4 regions of the Pantoea sp. SGAir0418 genome follow, and region 3 is predicted to be linked to each of the others. Evidence: predicted binding sites of a transcription regulator. Region 3 holds the regulator's gene; each other region holds the start of a gene.
The links. The regulator CRP, encoded in region 3, controls carbon source genes, mostly activating them, when cyclic AMP is high. The targets are predictions, from matches to a motif close to ATGTGANNNNNNTCACAT.
Positions count from the first base shown of each region.

Region 1: a site for CRP is predicted at 1,462-1,479, ahead of msrB (peptide-methionine (R)-S-oxide reductase MsrB). Genes of this name have one in related genera too.
Region 2: a site for CRP is predicted at 1,455-1,472, ahead of azuC (stress response protein AzuC). Genes of this name have one in related genera too.
Region 4: a site for CRP is predicted at 1,812-1,829, ahead of C1N84_RS09625 (sugar transporter). Genes of this name have one in related genera too.

Region 1 is NZ_CP027911.1:1,888,097-1,891,205, reverse strand. It holds gene pncA (bifunctional nicotinamidase/pyrazinamidase) at 9-617, shown strand; gene C1N84_RS08670 (YeaC family protein) at 653-934, opposite strand; gene msrB (peptide-methionine (R)-S-oxide reductase MsrB) at 937-1,347, opposite strand; gene gapA (glyceraldehyde-3-phosphate dehydrogenase) at 1,686-2,684, shown strand; gene C1N84_RS08655 (D-hexose-6-phosphate mutarotase) at 2,759-3,109, shown strand, end outside.
Region 2 is NZ_CP027911.1:140,089-143,197, reverse strand. It holds gene treB (PTS trehalose transporter subunit IIBC) at 1-6, opposite strand, end outside; gene C1N84_RS00650 (fumarylacetoacetate hydrolase family protein) at 277-1,113, opposite strand; gene azuC (stress response protein AzuC) at 1,304-1,381, opposite strand; gene mntP (manganese efflux pump MntP) at 1,501-2,073, opposite strand; gene C1N84_RS00635 (DUF1158 domain-containing protein) at 2,359-2,604, shown strand.
Region 3 is NZ_CP027911.1:307,487-310,595, reverse strand. It holds gene C1N84_RS01320 (phosphoribulokinase) at 1-863, shown strand, start outside; gene C1N84_RS01315 (OsmC family protein) at 934-1,338, opposite strand; gene crp (cAMP-activated global transcriptional regulator CRP) at 1,643-2,275, shown strand; gene C1N84_RS01305 (YccS/YhfK family putative transporter) at 2,334-3,109, shown strand, end outside.
Region 4 is NZ_CP027911.1:2,093,629-2,096,737, forward strand. It holds gene C1N84_RS09615 (MFS transporter) at 1-1,135, shown strand, start outside; gene C1N84_RS09620 (hypothetical protein) at 1,304-1,555, shown strand; gene C1N84_RS09625 (sugar transporter) at 1,883-3,067, shown strand.

The DNA of each region.
Region 1 (3,109 bases), 1.6 Mb from region 3:
AAAATCCCATGAAGCGGGCATTGATAATCATCGATATTCAGAACGATTTTTGCCCCGGCGGCCCGATGGCCGTGCGTGAAGGTGACCAGACGGTTGCCGTTGCTAATCGCTATGCACGCGAATTCCGCGCGCGCGGTGAATGCGTGGTGGCGTTGCAGGACTGGCATCCGGCCAATCACGGCAGCTTTGCCTCGGTCTCTGGCGAGCCGGTGTATACCCTCGGTGAACTGAATGGTCTGGCGCAGATCTGGTGGCCCGATCACGGCGTGCAGCACTCACACGGCGCGGATTTCCATCCGGATCTCGATCGCAGTCTGATTGATGCGGTGTTCCATAAAGGCGGCGATGTGGATGTGGATAGCTACAGCGCCTTTTTCGATAATGGGCACCGCCGCAAAACCGAGCTCGACAGCTGGCTGCGCGAGCGCGGCATTACTCACCTGGTGATGCTGGGCCTGGCGACCGATTACTGCGTCAAGTACAGCGTGCTGGATGCGCTGGAACTGGGATATCACGTTGAGGTGGTGCAGGAAGGCTGCCGGGGCGTCAATCTCAATCCGGACGACAGCGAGATCGCGATCGCGCAGATGCAGGCGCAGGGTGCGGTCATTATCTGAAAATCAGGGCTGGAGCTCTCCAGCCCTGCAGCCGGTTAATGCAGGTTGATGCGCGTCACGTCGGACTCGATTCCCCACTCTTCCTTCAGCTGTTTTTTCGACTTCATCACCATCTCGCCGCCTTTACCGATGGTCATGTGCTGCGGTTCGTCGTTGTGCCGCGCCTGCCACAGCATCACCAGCTGCAGACAGTTATCTTTCTGATCCTGCGTCAGCGCCACGCCGTCTGGCCACTTGCCGGTTTCCACCGCGGTGGCGAGGCGCTCGTAGACTTCCGGCGTCATCGCCGCCAGCATTGCTTCCAGTTCCTGCTTCATGCTCAGCCCTCGTGCTGATTGCCCTGCTCGTCGGTAAAGTTCAGCGACGCTGAGTTGACACAATAGCGCTCGCCGGTTGGCTGCGGGCCATCCGGGAAGACGTGGCCCAGATGGGCGTCGCAGTTACCGCAGCGGATTTCGACGCGGTGCATACCGTGCGAGTCATCTTCCAGATAGCGGATAGCTTCATCGTTATACGGCTGGTAAAAGCTCGGCCAGCCGCAGCCGGAGTCATACTTGGTTTCGGAGAGAAACAGCGGTGCGTTGCAGACCAGGCAGTGATAGATACCCTCCTGCTTGTTGTGCAACAGCGCGCCGGTGAAAGGCGGTTCGGTTCCACGATGCTGAGTGACGTAGCGCTGCATTTCCGACAGCTGGGCAATTTTTGCCTCGGGTGCGGTGTCTTTAGCCATTTTGAGTTCCGGAGTGTCATTCTGTAAAAATCGTCTAGTATTCTAACAAACGAACAACATCTTCCGGGTCTTTTTTCGTGCGGATGCTTTTGCCCCGACCAGCACTGCGCAATTTTGTGATGACGATCACTCTTTGCAACAGTCATCCCTTTTTAGTCTGCATTCGGCGTAAGATAGGTGCGCAATAAGGGCGCTGCGCAAGCGTTTGCGCACCCAATTATTCCTGGCGCTGGAATTGACCTTTCGCAACAATTGACACGATTCCGCTTGACGCCTGGTAAGGTTTTTGTAATTTTACAGCCAACCTTTTATTCACTAACAAATAGCTGGTGGAATATATGACTATCAAAGTAGGTATCAACGGTTTTGGCCGTATCGGTCGCATCGTTTTCCGTGCTGCTCAGCAGCGTTCTGACATCGAAATCGTCGCGATCAACGACCTGCTCGACGCCGATTACATGGCTTACATGCTGAAGTATGACTCTACACACGGTCGTTTCGACGGCACCGTAGAAGTGAAAGATGGCGCGCTGATCGTTAACGGTAAAAAAATCCGTGTTACCGCTGAGAAAGACCCGGCTAACCTGAAATGGGACGAAGTGGGCGTTGACGTTGTTGCTGAAGCAACCGGTATCTTCCTGACCGACGAAACCGCACGTAAACACATCACTGCCGGCGCGAAGAAAGTGGTTCTGACTGGCCCGTCTAAAGATGACACCCCAATGTTCGTTCGTGGTGCCAACTTCGACAAATATGCCGGCCAGGACATCGTGTCTAACGCTTCCTGCACCACCAACTGCCTGGCACCGCTGGCTAAAGTAATCAACGACAAGTTCGGTATCGTTGAAGGTCTGATGACCACTGTTCACGCCACCACCGCCACCCAGAAAACCGTTGATGGCCCGTCTCACAAAGACTGGCGCGGCGGCCGCGGTGCAGCGCAGAACATCATCCCATCTTCTACTGGCGCAGCGAAAGCAGTAGGCAAAGTTCTGCCAGAGCTGAACGGTAAACTGACCGGTATGGCGTTCCGCGTACCAACGCCAAACGTGTCTGTGGTTGACCTGACCGTTCGTCTGGAAAAACCAGCGTCTTATAAAGACATCTGTGCAGCCATCAAAGCCGCTGCTGAAGGTGACATGAAAGACGTGCTGGGCTACATCGAAGACGACGTGGTTTCTACCGACTTCAACGGCGAAACCCTGACTTCCGTGTTCGACGCGAAAGCCGGTATCGCTCTGAACGACAACTTTGTGAAACTGGTTTCCTGGTACGATAACGAAACCGGTTACTCCAACAAGGTTCTGGATCTGATTGCACTGGTTGCTGCTAAGTAAGCTAACCGGCTAAACAGACAAGGGGTGACTTCGGTCGCCCCTTTTTTTTCGATTGGATGAGAGAAGGTCTGACAATGCACAATTCGCTCTTTAACTTGCCCGTGGTGACGCAGATCACCCCTTACCTGTCGCAGCGTCAGATGGGTGAATTGCCGATTCTGGTGATCAGCCATCCGAAAGTGCGCGCGGCCATTGCGCTGCAGGGCGCGCATCTGCTGGCATGGCAGCCGGCCGGTCAGCAGCCCGCCATCTGGCTTAGCGACAAGACGCCGTTTGTCAGCGGCAAAGCCATTCGCGGCGGTGTGCCGGTCTGCTGGCCGTGGTTTGGTCCGGCAGGTGAACCTGCACATGGCTTTGCCCGTAATCAGCCATGGACGCTGACGGCGCATGATGAGAACGAAGATGCGGTCATGCTGACGTTCACG
Region 2 (3,109 bases), 170 kb from region 3:
TTTCATTATCATCCCTTATTTCCATGCCGGAATCGGCAGTGGACGATAATACGCCGCTGCTTTTAATTTTAACTATAGCAAAGCGAGGGAATTAGTTGGCGATCACAAAAATATTTACGCAATACCTCGCAGGAAAATTAACTTAACAATAATTATTTAACCTGATAACTAAATCTGCGCCATTTAAATATAAATTCGGGACATTTCGTATTGTTGAATATTTATTTAAGCGGTAGCGCGGTGGCTGTGCAACGTTCGCCACCGCGTAACAGCGTGTCAGACGATGCGGTGGCGCAGACGGCCAATCTTCTCAATTTCCACTTCGATCTCATCGCCAGGGAACATAAACAGCGGTGGCGTACGCTTTTTCCCCACGCCGCCCGGTGAGCCGGTGATGATGACATCGCCCGGTGACAGCGGACTAAACGCCGAGATGTATTCAATGATCTTCGCCACCGGATGCACCATGCTGGCCGTGGTATCGTTCTGCACTTCGCGCTGATTCAGCCAGGTTTTGATCGCCAGCTGCTGCGGGTCCGGGATGTCGTCGGCGGTGGTCATCCACGGGCCAAAGCCGCCGGTTTGCTGCCAGTTTTTGCCTGCGGTAAACCAGGTGAACTGCATGTCGCGCACCGTGGCATCCATAAAGCAGCTGTAGCCCGCTACATGCTGTAGCGCATCGGCGGCTTTTACCTGATAAGCAGCCTTGCCGATGATCACCGCCAGCTCGCCTTCGTAATCAAATTCAGCCGTGGTCGCCGGTTTCAGCAGGGGCTGCTCGTGTGCTGCCAGCGAATCGGCAAAGCGTACGAACAGCGTCGGCGCGTCGAGCGTGGCGGCAAACTCCTGGCGCTTGTCGGCATAGTTCATACCAACGCAGAAGACTTTGCCTGGGTTTTCCACCACCGGCAGGAAGCGAATCGCGCTGAAGGCATAGTCCACCGGCTCGCTCAGGTACACCTGCAGGTCACTCAGGCCACCGCGCTGTAGCAGAGTTTTCAAATCCGGACAGCTGTCGCCCAGCCGCGCACCGAGATCGATCACGCCGTCGGGTTGCACGATGCCATAACTTTTTCTTGCCTGGTCAATAAGAGAAAAACTGCACAGCTGCATGATGGCCTCAATGTTATAGAGAATTTGCGCGCAGGTTATCAAAAGCCAGACGGAAAAGCGGTATGACCTGAGGGTAAAGTAATTAATGTTTGTGAGTTTTGGTGACAGAGATGCGCAGAGGGGAACGGCGCCGAGTGATAACCACAGGTCGATCCCTGACCGCGATTATCGAGGGTTTCTGGCGGAGCGCTTAGTTTAAGGCGCCCGGCGGTACGTGTTTGAAGGTCTCAACATAAGAGCGAAACACGGAGCGGAAAAAACGTTTCATGGTGCACCTGATACAAAAATTGTTGAAGAATTACGTGAAAATTATAACGCCCGCGCATTTTTCACGCAATTATTTTTGAACCAGATCACAAAAACGCGCCCACCCCATCGTGCCAGACGTTAACGGAACAGCCCTAAGTGCTCAATCAGGATGGTGCAGCCAATGCTGATCAGTACCACGCCGCCCAGCACTTCTGCCCATTTGCCCATTACCGGACCGATAAAGCGGCCGACCAGCACACCGGTGGTCGCCATGATAGTGGTAGCCGCACCGATGGTGAGCGCGGTGAGCACAATGTTAACCTGCAGGAACGCGAGGCCAACCCCCACCGCCAGCGCATCAAGGCTGGTCGCTACCGCCGTCAGCGCCAGTACCATAAAGCCGTGGCGCTGCGGCGCTTCACACGGCTCGTCGGCCGTCTGACGGAAACCTTCCATGATCATCCGCCCGCCAAGAATGCCCAGCAGACCAAATGCCACCCAGTGATCCCACGCCATAATGTAGTGGCTGGCGGCCAGCCCGATGGCCCAGCCCACCAGCGGCGTCAGCATTTCAATGACGCCAAAAATCAGCCCTGTGCGTAATGCTTCTTTGAAACCCGGACGATACAGCGACGCGCCTTTGCCCAGTGCTGCAGCGAAAGCGTCCATCGACATACCAAAGGCCAGAATCAGGGTTGCGATAAATGTCATGGTTTTCAGTCAATGCGGGGAAATAAGACGATTAAGCCTGCACTTTGTCCGCATATCGGGTTCAGTAATGAAAAAGTGCGCGCAGTCTAGCACGCCAACCCGCCAAAAAAAAGACAACAAAATCATGGGTTTAAGTATAGCAAAGGCTATAACTCTTAACTGCCGCTATTTCTGCAGCTAAGTGGATGGAATAGAAGAAATTTCTTAGCGCGCGCTACTGCGGGGATTGCACCGCGCCGCGGTTTTATGCGCTAATGCCCGCGCTAACTGATTTGGAATGATGCGATGAAAAACCCGTTTGAAACGCTGATCATCCCGGGCGGCATTCTGCTGCTGGGCTTTCTTTCGGCGCTACTGCTGCCCGCCCCTTCGTTTGGCGTAGCGCTGGCAAAACAGCTGCAGCAGGCTCTGCATCTGCAGGATGTGAATCAGCTGTACACCATGGTGTTCTGCGTCTGGTTTTTGCTGCTGGGTACCGTTGAGTTTTTCATTATCCGCTTCGTCTGGCGCCGCTGGTTCCAGCTGCGCTGAGTGTTGCGCGTGATGCATTTTTCTTCTGACGGGCGCCTGACACGGTGCCCAAATTAAAAGTCACACAAATGTAACATTATTTTTACACGATCTGGCGAAACATCAGGCAACATAAAATCCGCATAAAAAATCAATTTCGCTAAAACCTATCTTTTTCAATGCGTTAATTTGTGACCCAGCTCACCTTGTGAAATCAACCCTCTCCATTTCCCTCACACTGTCGCAACAACTACGTTACTATAACTGCCTGATTAGGGGATAAAAATCCCTTATGACAGCGCCGTCGGGCTGATTAATTCTTATGCTGAATCATTTCTGCATTTAAAAAATAAACAAACGTTTAATTCCGATACGAGAATGTTATATTCGAATGCATATGCATAACGTGCAGTTAACCGTTATCACACCTATGGCTTAAACCTGAGTCTTAACCTTTGAGAAATAGCGCAACGCGCTTGCAAAAAGCGTGGCTGTTTCGCCTGCGAACCTGTTGAGCTTCAGGGCA
Region 3 (3,109 bases):
CCAGGCATCCAGTCATAGCCGTTACCGGTTCCAGCGGCGCCGGAACCACCACCACCAGTCTCGCCTTCCGTAAAATTTTCCAGCAGCTGGATCTGCACGCGGCGGAAGTAGAAGGCGACAGTTTCCATCGCTATACCCGTCCGGAAATGGACATGGCGATTCGTAAGGCGCGCGACCTCGGGCGTCACATCAGCTACTTTGGCCCGGAAGCCAACGACTTCGGCCTGCTGGAGCAGACTTTCCGCGACTATGGTCAGAGCGGACTCGGCCAGTCGCGCAAATATCTGCACACCTACGATGAAGCGGTGCCGTGGAATCAGGTGCCGGGCACGTTTACACCCTGGCAGCCGCTGCCGGAAAACACCGATGTGCTGTTCTATGAAGGCCTGCACGGCGGCGTGGTGACGCAGCAGCATAACGTGGCTGAACACGTCGATCTGCTGGTTGGCGTGGTACCGATTGTTAATCTGGAGTGGATTCAGAAACTGGTACGCGACACCAGCGAGCGCGGCCATTCGCGCGAAGCGGTGATGGATTCGGTGGTGCGTTCGATGGAAGACTACATCAACTACATCACGCCGCAGTTTTCCCGCACGCACCTCAACTTCCAGCGCGTGCCGACCGTGGATACCTCGAACCCGTTTGCCGCGCGTGAAATCCCGTCGCTGGATGAGAGCTTTGTGGTGATCCATTTTCGCGGCCTGGAGGGCATCGCTTTTCCTTATTTACTGGCGATGATCCAGGGCTCGTTTATTTCCCACATGAATACGCTGGTGGTGCCGGGCGGCAAGATGGGACTGGCGATGGAGTTGATCATGACGCCGCTGGTGCAGCGGTTGATTGAAGGAAAACGTATTGAATAGCGCAGGCTAATACGCCAGTTTCGCCGTGAGGAACTGAGATCGGGAGCGCAGGGCCGCGCTCCCGGCTGGATTACAGCTCCACCACTTCGTAGCTGTGCGTTATCTCGACGCCCTTGCCCAGCATGATCGCGACCGAGCAGTACTTCTCCGCGGACAGATCCACCGCGCGCGCTACCGCTTTATCGCTCAGCGCTTTGCCGCTGACAATAAAATGCAGATTGATATGCGTAAAAATGCGTGGCGCTTCTTCGCGGCGTTCCGAGGTCAGTTTGACTTCACAATCGGCGACATCGTTGCGCCCCTTTTGCAGAATCGACACCACGTCAATCGCGCTGCAGCCGCCCGCAGCCATCAACACCATCTCCATCGGGCTGGGCGCTTTATCACCGGAATTGCCGTCCATTAATACCTGATGACCGGATGAGGATTCTCCGAGAAAGGTCAGCCCTTCCACCCATTTCACTCGTGCCTGCATTATTCTTTCTCCTGAAGCGGCGGTTTTGCCGCCAGAGTACGCTTTCACCTGACAAACAGCAATGCAGACGCATCCCCCACCTGCTGAAGCGAGACAACAGGAGACAGGTTGCAAAAGCTATGCTACAAACAGTGCTGAAAATATTTTCGTCACGAAAGACGAAAGCGGGACGAATCAAAAGCATCGCTTACGAATCCACCCCCGAATAACTGTCCCTCACGGGAAACGCTGGACGATTTCACCGCCTGACAGGGAAAACTGCCCCCTGTATTTTGGGCACGATTACAACAGAGGATAATAGCGAATGGTTCTCGGCAAACCGCAAACAGACCCTACACTCGAATGGTTCCTGTCCCATTGCCATATTCACAAATATCCATCCAAAAGCACCCTCATCCATCAGGGTGAGAAAGCGGAAACGCTGTACTACATCGTGAAAGGTTCCGTCGCGGTACTGATTAAAGATGAAGAAGGCAAAGAGATGATTCTCTCCTACCTCAATCAGGGGGATTTCATCGGTGAGCTCGGCCTGTTTGAAGAGGGCCAGGAGCGTAGCGCCTGGGTACGTGCGAAAACCGCCTGCGAAGTGGCTGAAATTTCCTACAAAAAATTCCGTCAGCTGATTCAGGTCAATCCGGATATTTTAATGCGCCTGTCGGCGCAGATGGCGCGTCGCCTGCAGGTAACATCTGAAAAAGTCGGCAACCTTGCCTTCCTCGATGTGACCGGCCGTATCGCGCAAACGCTGCTCAACCTGGCGAAACAGCCTGATGCCATGACCCACCCGGACGGTATGCAGATCAAAATCACCCGTCAGGAGATTGGTCAGATCGTGGGCTGCTCACGCGAAACCGTGGGTCGTATCCTGAAAATGCTGGAAGATCAGAACCTGATCTCTGCACACGGCAAAACCATCGTCGTTTACGGCACCCGCTGATTTCTTCTCACCTACGGCGTGATGGCAACATCGCGCCGTTTCTGTTTACGATGAGCTGATGTGGCGTCGAATCATCTATCATCCGGAAGTTAACTATGCGCTGCGGCAAACGCTGGTGCTGTGCCTGCCTGTGGCGCTCGGCTGGCTGTTTGGCGATCTGCAAAAAGGGCTGCTGTTCTCCCTGGTGCCGGCCTGCTGCAACATCGCCGGTCTGGATACGCCACACAAGCGGTTCTTCAAACGGCTGATTGTCGGCGGCGCACTGTTCGCCAGCGGCAGTTTTCTGATTCAGTACCTCACGGCTTACGCTGTGCCGCTGCCGCTGATTCTGCTGGTGTTGCCGCTGCTGGTGGGCGTGACCGGTGAAATCAGCCCGCTGCATGGTCGTTTGCTGCCCGGCACGCTGATCGCCGCCATCTTTACCTTAAGCCTCGTCGGCCGTATGCCGATGTGGGTCCCGCCGCTGCTGTATATCGGCGGGACGCTGTGGTACGGGCTGTTTAACTGGTTCTGGTTCTGGCTGTGGAAAGAGCAGCCGATGCGCGAGACCCTCAGCCTGCTGTACCGCGAGCTGGCCGATTACTGCGACGCCAAATACACCCTGCTGACGCAGCTGACCGATCCGGAAAAAGCGCTGCCGCCGCTACTGGCGCGCCAGCAGAAAGCGGTCGATCTGATCACCACCTGCTACCAGCAGATGCATATGCTGTCCGCCAGCCGTGATAACAGCCATAAACGCCTGACGCGCGCTTTCCAGGTCGCGCTCGATCTGCAGGAACATATCTCGGTCAGCCTGCACCAGCCGGAAGAGGTGCAAAAGCTGGTGGAGCAGAG
Region 4 (3,109 bases), 1.8 Mb from region 3:
GGCGCTGTTCTCTGCCGGTCTTGCCACTTTCGCCCTGCTCTATTGCGTACAACCGATTCTGCCGGTGCTGTCACAGCAGTTTGGCGTGACGCCTGCCGAAAGCAGTATTTCGCTGTCGCTCTCCACCGGGCTGATGGCGCTGGGCCTGCTGTTCACCGGCCCGCTGTCAGATGCGATTGGGCGTAAATCGGTGATGGTGACCGCGCTGATGCTGGCGGCGATTTGTACGCTGTTCTCCGCCACCATGAGCAGCTGGCAGGGGATTCTGCTGATGCGCGCGCTGACCGGTCTGTCGCTCAGTGGCGTCGCGGCGGTGGGCATGACTTACCTGAGCGAAGAGATGCACCCGCGGGTCATCGCCTTCTCCATGGGGCTGTACATCAGCGGTAACTCGATTGGCGGCATGAGCGGTCGTTTACTCTCCGGTGTACTGACCGACTTTTTCTCGTGGCGTATTGCCATTGGCGTCATTGGCTGCTGTGCGCTGGCTGGCGCGCTGATGTTCTGGAAAATTCTGCCCGCGTCGCGCCATTTTCGCCCTGCCTCGCTGCGGCCACGCAGTCTGCTGATCAACTTCCGCCTGCACTGGCGCGACAAAGGATTGCCGCTGCTGTTTGCCGAAGGCTTTCTGCTGATGGGCGCGTTTGTCACGCTGTTTAACTACATCGGCTACCGTTTACTGAGCGCGCCTTGGTCACTGAGCCAGGCGGTGGTCGGGCTGCTGTCTGTGGTGTATCTCACCGGTTCGTGGAGTTCGCCGAAAGCTGGCGCGATGACCAGCCGCTTTGGTCGCGGTCCGGTGATGACGGGCGCCACGGCGATCATGCTGGCCGGTCTGCTGCTGACCGCCTTTAGTTCGCTGTGGCTGATTTTGCCGGGCATGATGCTGTTTACTGCCGGCTTCTTTGCCGCCCATTCGGTGGCCAGCGGCTGGATTGGACCGCGCGCGCGCCGGGCGAAAGGCCAGGCATCATCACTTTACCTGTTCAGCTACTACGTGGGCTCCAGCGTGGCCGGCACCCTGGGCGGCGTGTTCTGGCACCGCTACGGCTGGCCGGGCGTAACCCTGTTTATCAGCGCCCTGCTGGTGCTGGCACTGCTGGTTGGCCTGCGTTTACAGGGCCGCAAACTGTAATACCCTTCATCGTTAGCGCGGGACCTCAGCGTCCCGCCTGCTCCGCTGGATTCGAATAATCAGGCATTCGCGCCGTACCACTTAAAACAAAATAGCAATTCATCGCTATAATTCGTTCTATTCCAATAATACTTAGACTTATTTTTTACACAGCAATGAGGTAGTCAGATGGAGCTTTACTATTATGTCGATAAGCATGCCGGTTATAACGACAATCATGTGGTGCATGCGAAGGGCTGTCCGTTCCTGCCATCCGACGGCGGTCGCCGTTTTCTCGGGACTTTTTACACGCCCGGGGCTGCAATCCAGCAGGCGCGTAAATTTTACGCCACTGCGTTGGGCTGCGAACACTGCTGCCCGGTGGGCGTAAAAAAAAATCCGACCCACAACTTTAGCGTGGCACTAAAGCATATGGCGTGACTCTGATAATCCTGGTCTGAACCACACCCGTCCGCCCGATACCCGCCCTCAGCACGGCTAAGCGATTTTTCTATTACAGAAACAGCTGACTTAGCCTGTGCTGGTACGGCAGACTCGCGGGCCGGCAGCACGCAGCCGCAACAACTCCCCATAACCACAGGCTATTTACCACGCTCAGCGCGATAAGAAATATTCAGTGATAAAACCCGGGTTAACGGTTTTCATCGGCTGACTAATGCTCCACAATAGCGGAAATTTGTGATCGAGGTCACTTTACCGGGTGCGTTCCTGCCCCCCCTCACTCGTCGTTTAGCCGATTTGAATTCAATGCAATCAACAACCGTTTCCCGAAAAACAGCCTGGCTGCGCGTGGTGCTGCTGGCTATCGCTGCTTTTGTCTTCAATACCACCGAATTTGTGCCGGTTGGCCTGCTGTCGGACATCGCCAGCAGCTTTGCAATGAAAACCGCTGATGTCGGTATCATGCTGACCATCTATGCCTGGGTCGTGGCGCTGCTATCGCTGCCGTTAATGCTGCTGACGCGCAACGTCGAGCGCCGCCTGCTGCTGGCCATCCTGTTTATTCTGTTTGTTGCCAGCCACCTGTTATCGGCCGTGGCGTGGGATTTCACGTCGCTGGTGCTGTCGCGCATTGGCATTGCACTGGCGCACGCGGTGTTCTGGTCGATCACCGCCTCGCTGGCGATTCGCGTTGCGCCGGCCGGCAAGAAAACCCAGGCGTTGAGTATGCTGGCCACGGGCACGGCGCTGGCGATGGTGCTGGGCGTGCCGATTGGTCGTATTGTGGGTCAGTATCTGGGCTGGCGTACCACCTTTGGTATGATCGGCCTGTCAGCGCTGGTACTGCTGATTATGCTGGTGCGGATATTGCCGCGCCTGCCGAGTGAGCACACCGGTTCACTCAGCAGCGTGCCGATGCTGTTTCGCCGTCCGGCGCTGGTGGCGATGTACATTCTGGTCACCGTCGTGGTGACCGCGCACTACACCGCTTACAGCTATATTGAGCCGTTTATGCAGGTAGTGGCCAGCGCCGATGAGAACTTCACCACCCTGTTACTGCTGCTGTTCGGCTCAGCCGGCATTCTGGGCAGCATTCTGTTCAGCACGCTGGGCAATAAATTCCCGTCCGCGCTGCTGATCGCCGCCATTGCGCTGATTACCCTGTGTATGGGTCTGCTGGTGTTTGCTGCGGTACGTCCGGCAGCGATTACCGTGCTGTGTATTATCTGGGGAATGGCAATGATGATGATCGGCCTGGCGATGCAGGTGCGCGTGCTATCGCTGGCACCGGACGCCACCGACGTCGCCATGTCGCTGTTTTCCGGTATTTATAACATCGGCATCGGCGCTGGCGCGCTACTCGGTAACCAGGTCAGTCTGCATCTGCAGATGGCAGACGTGGGCAACGTGGGCGCCATCATTGGCCTGGCGGGACTGTTCTGGTGCATCGCTATTTTCCGCCGTTATCCGCAGCTGCGCTCCAACGGCTAATGCGTTTCACAGGCAGCGGCGCCCCTGACGGCACCGCTGCTG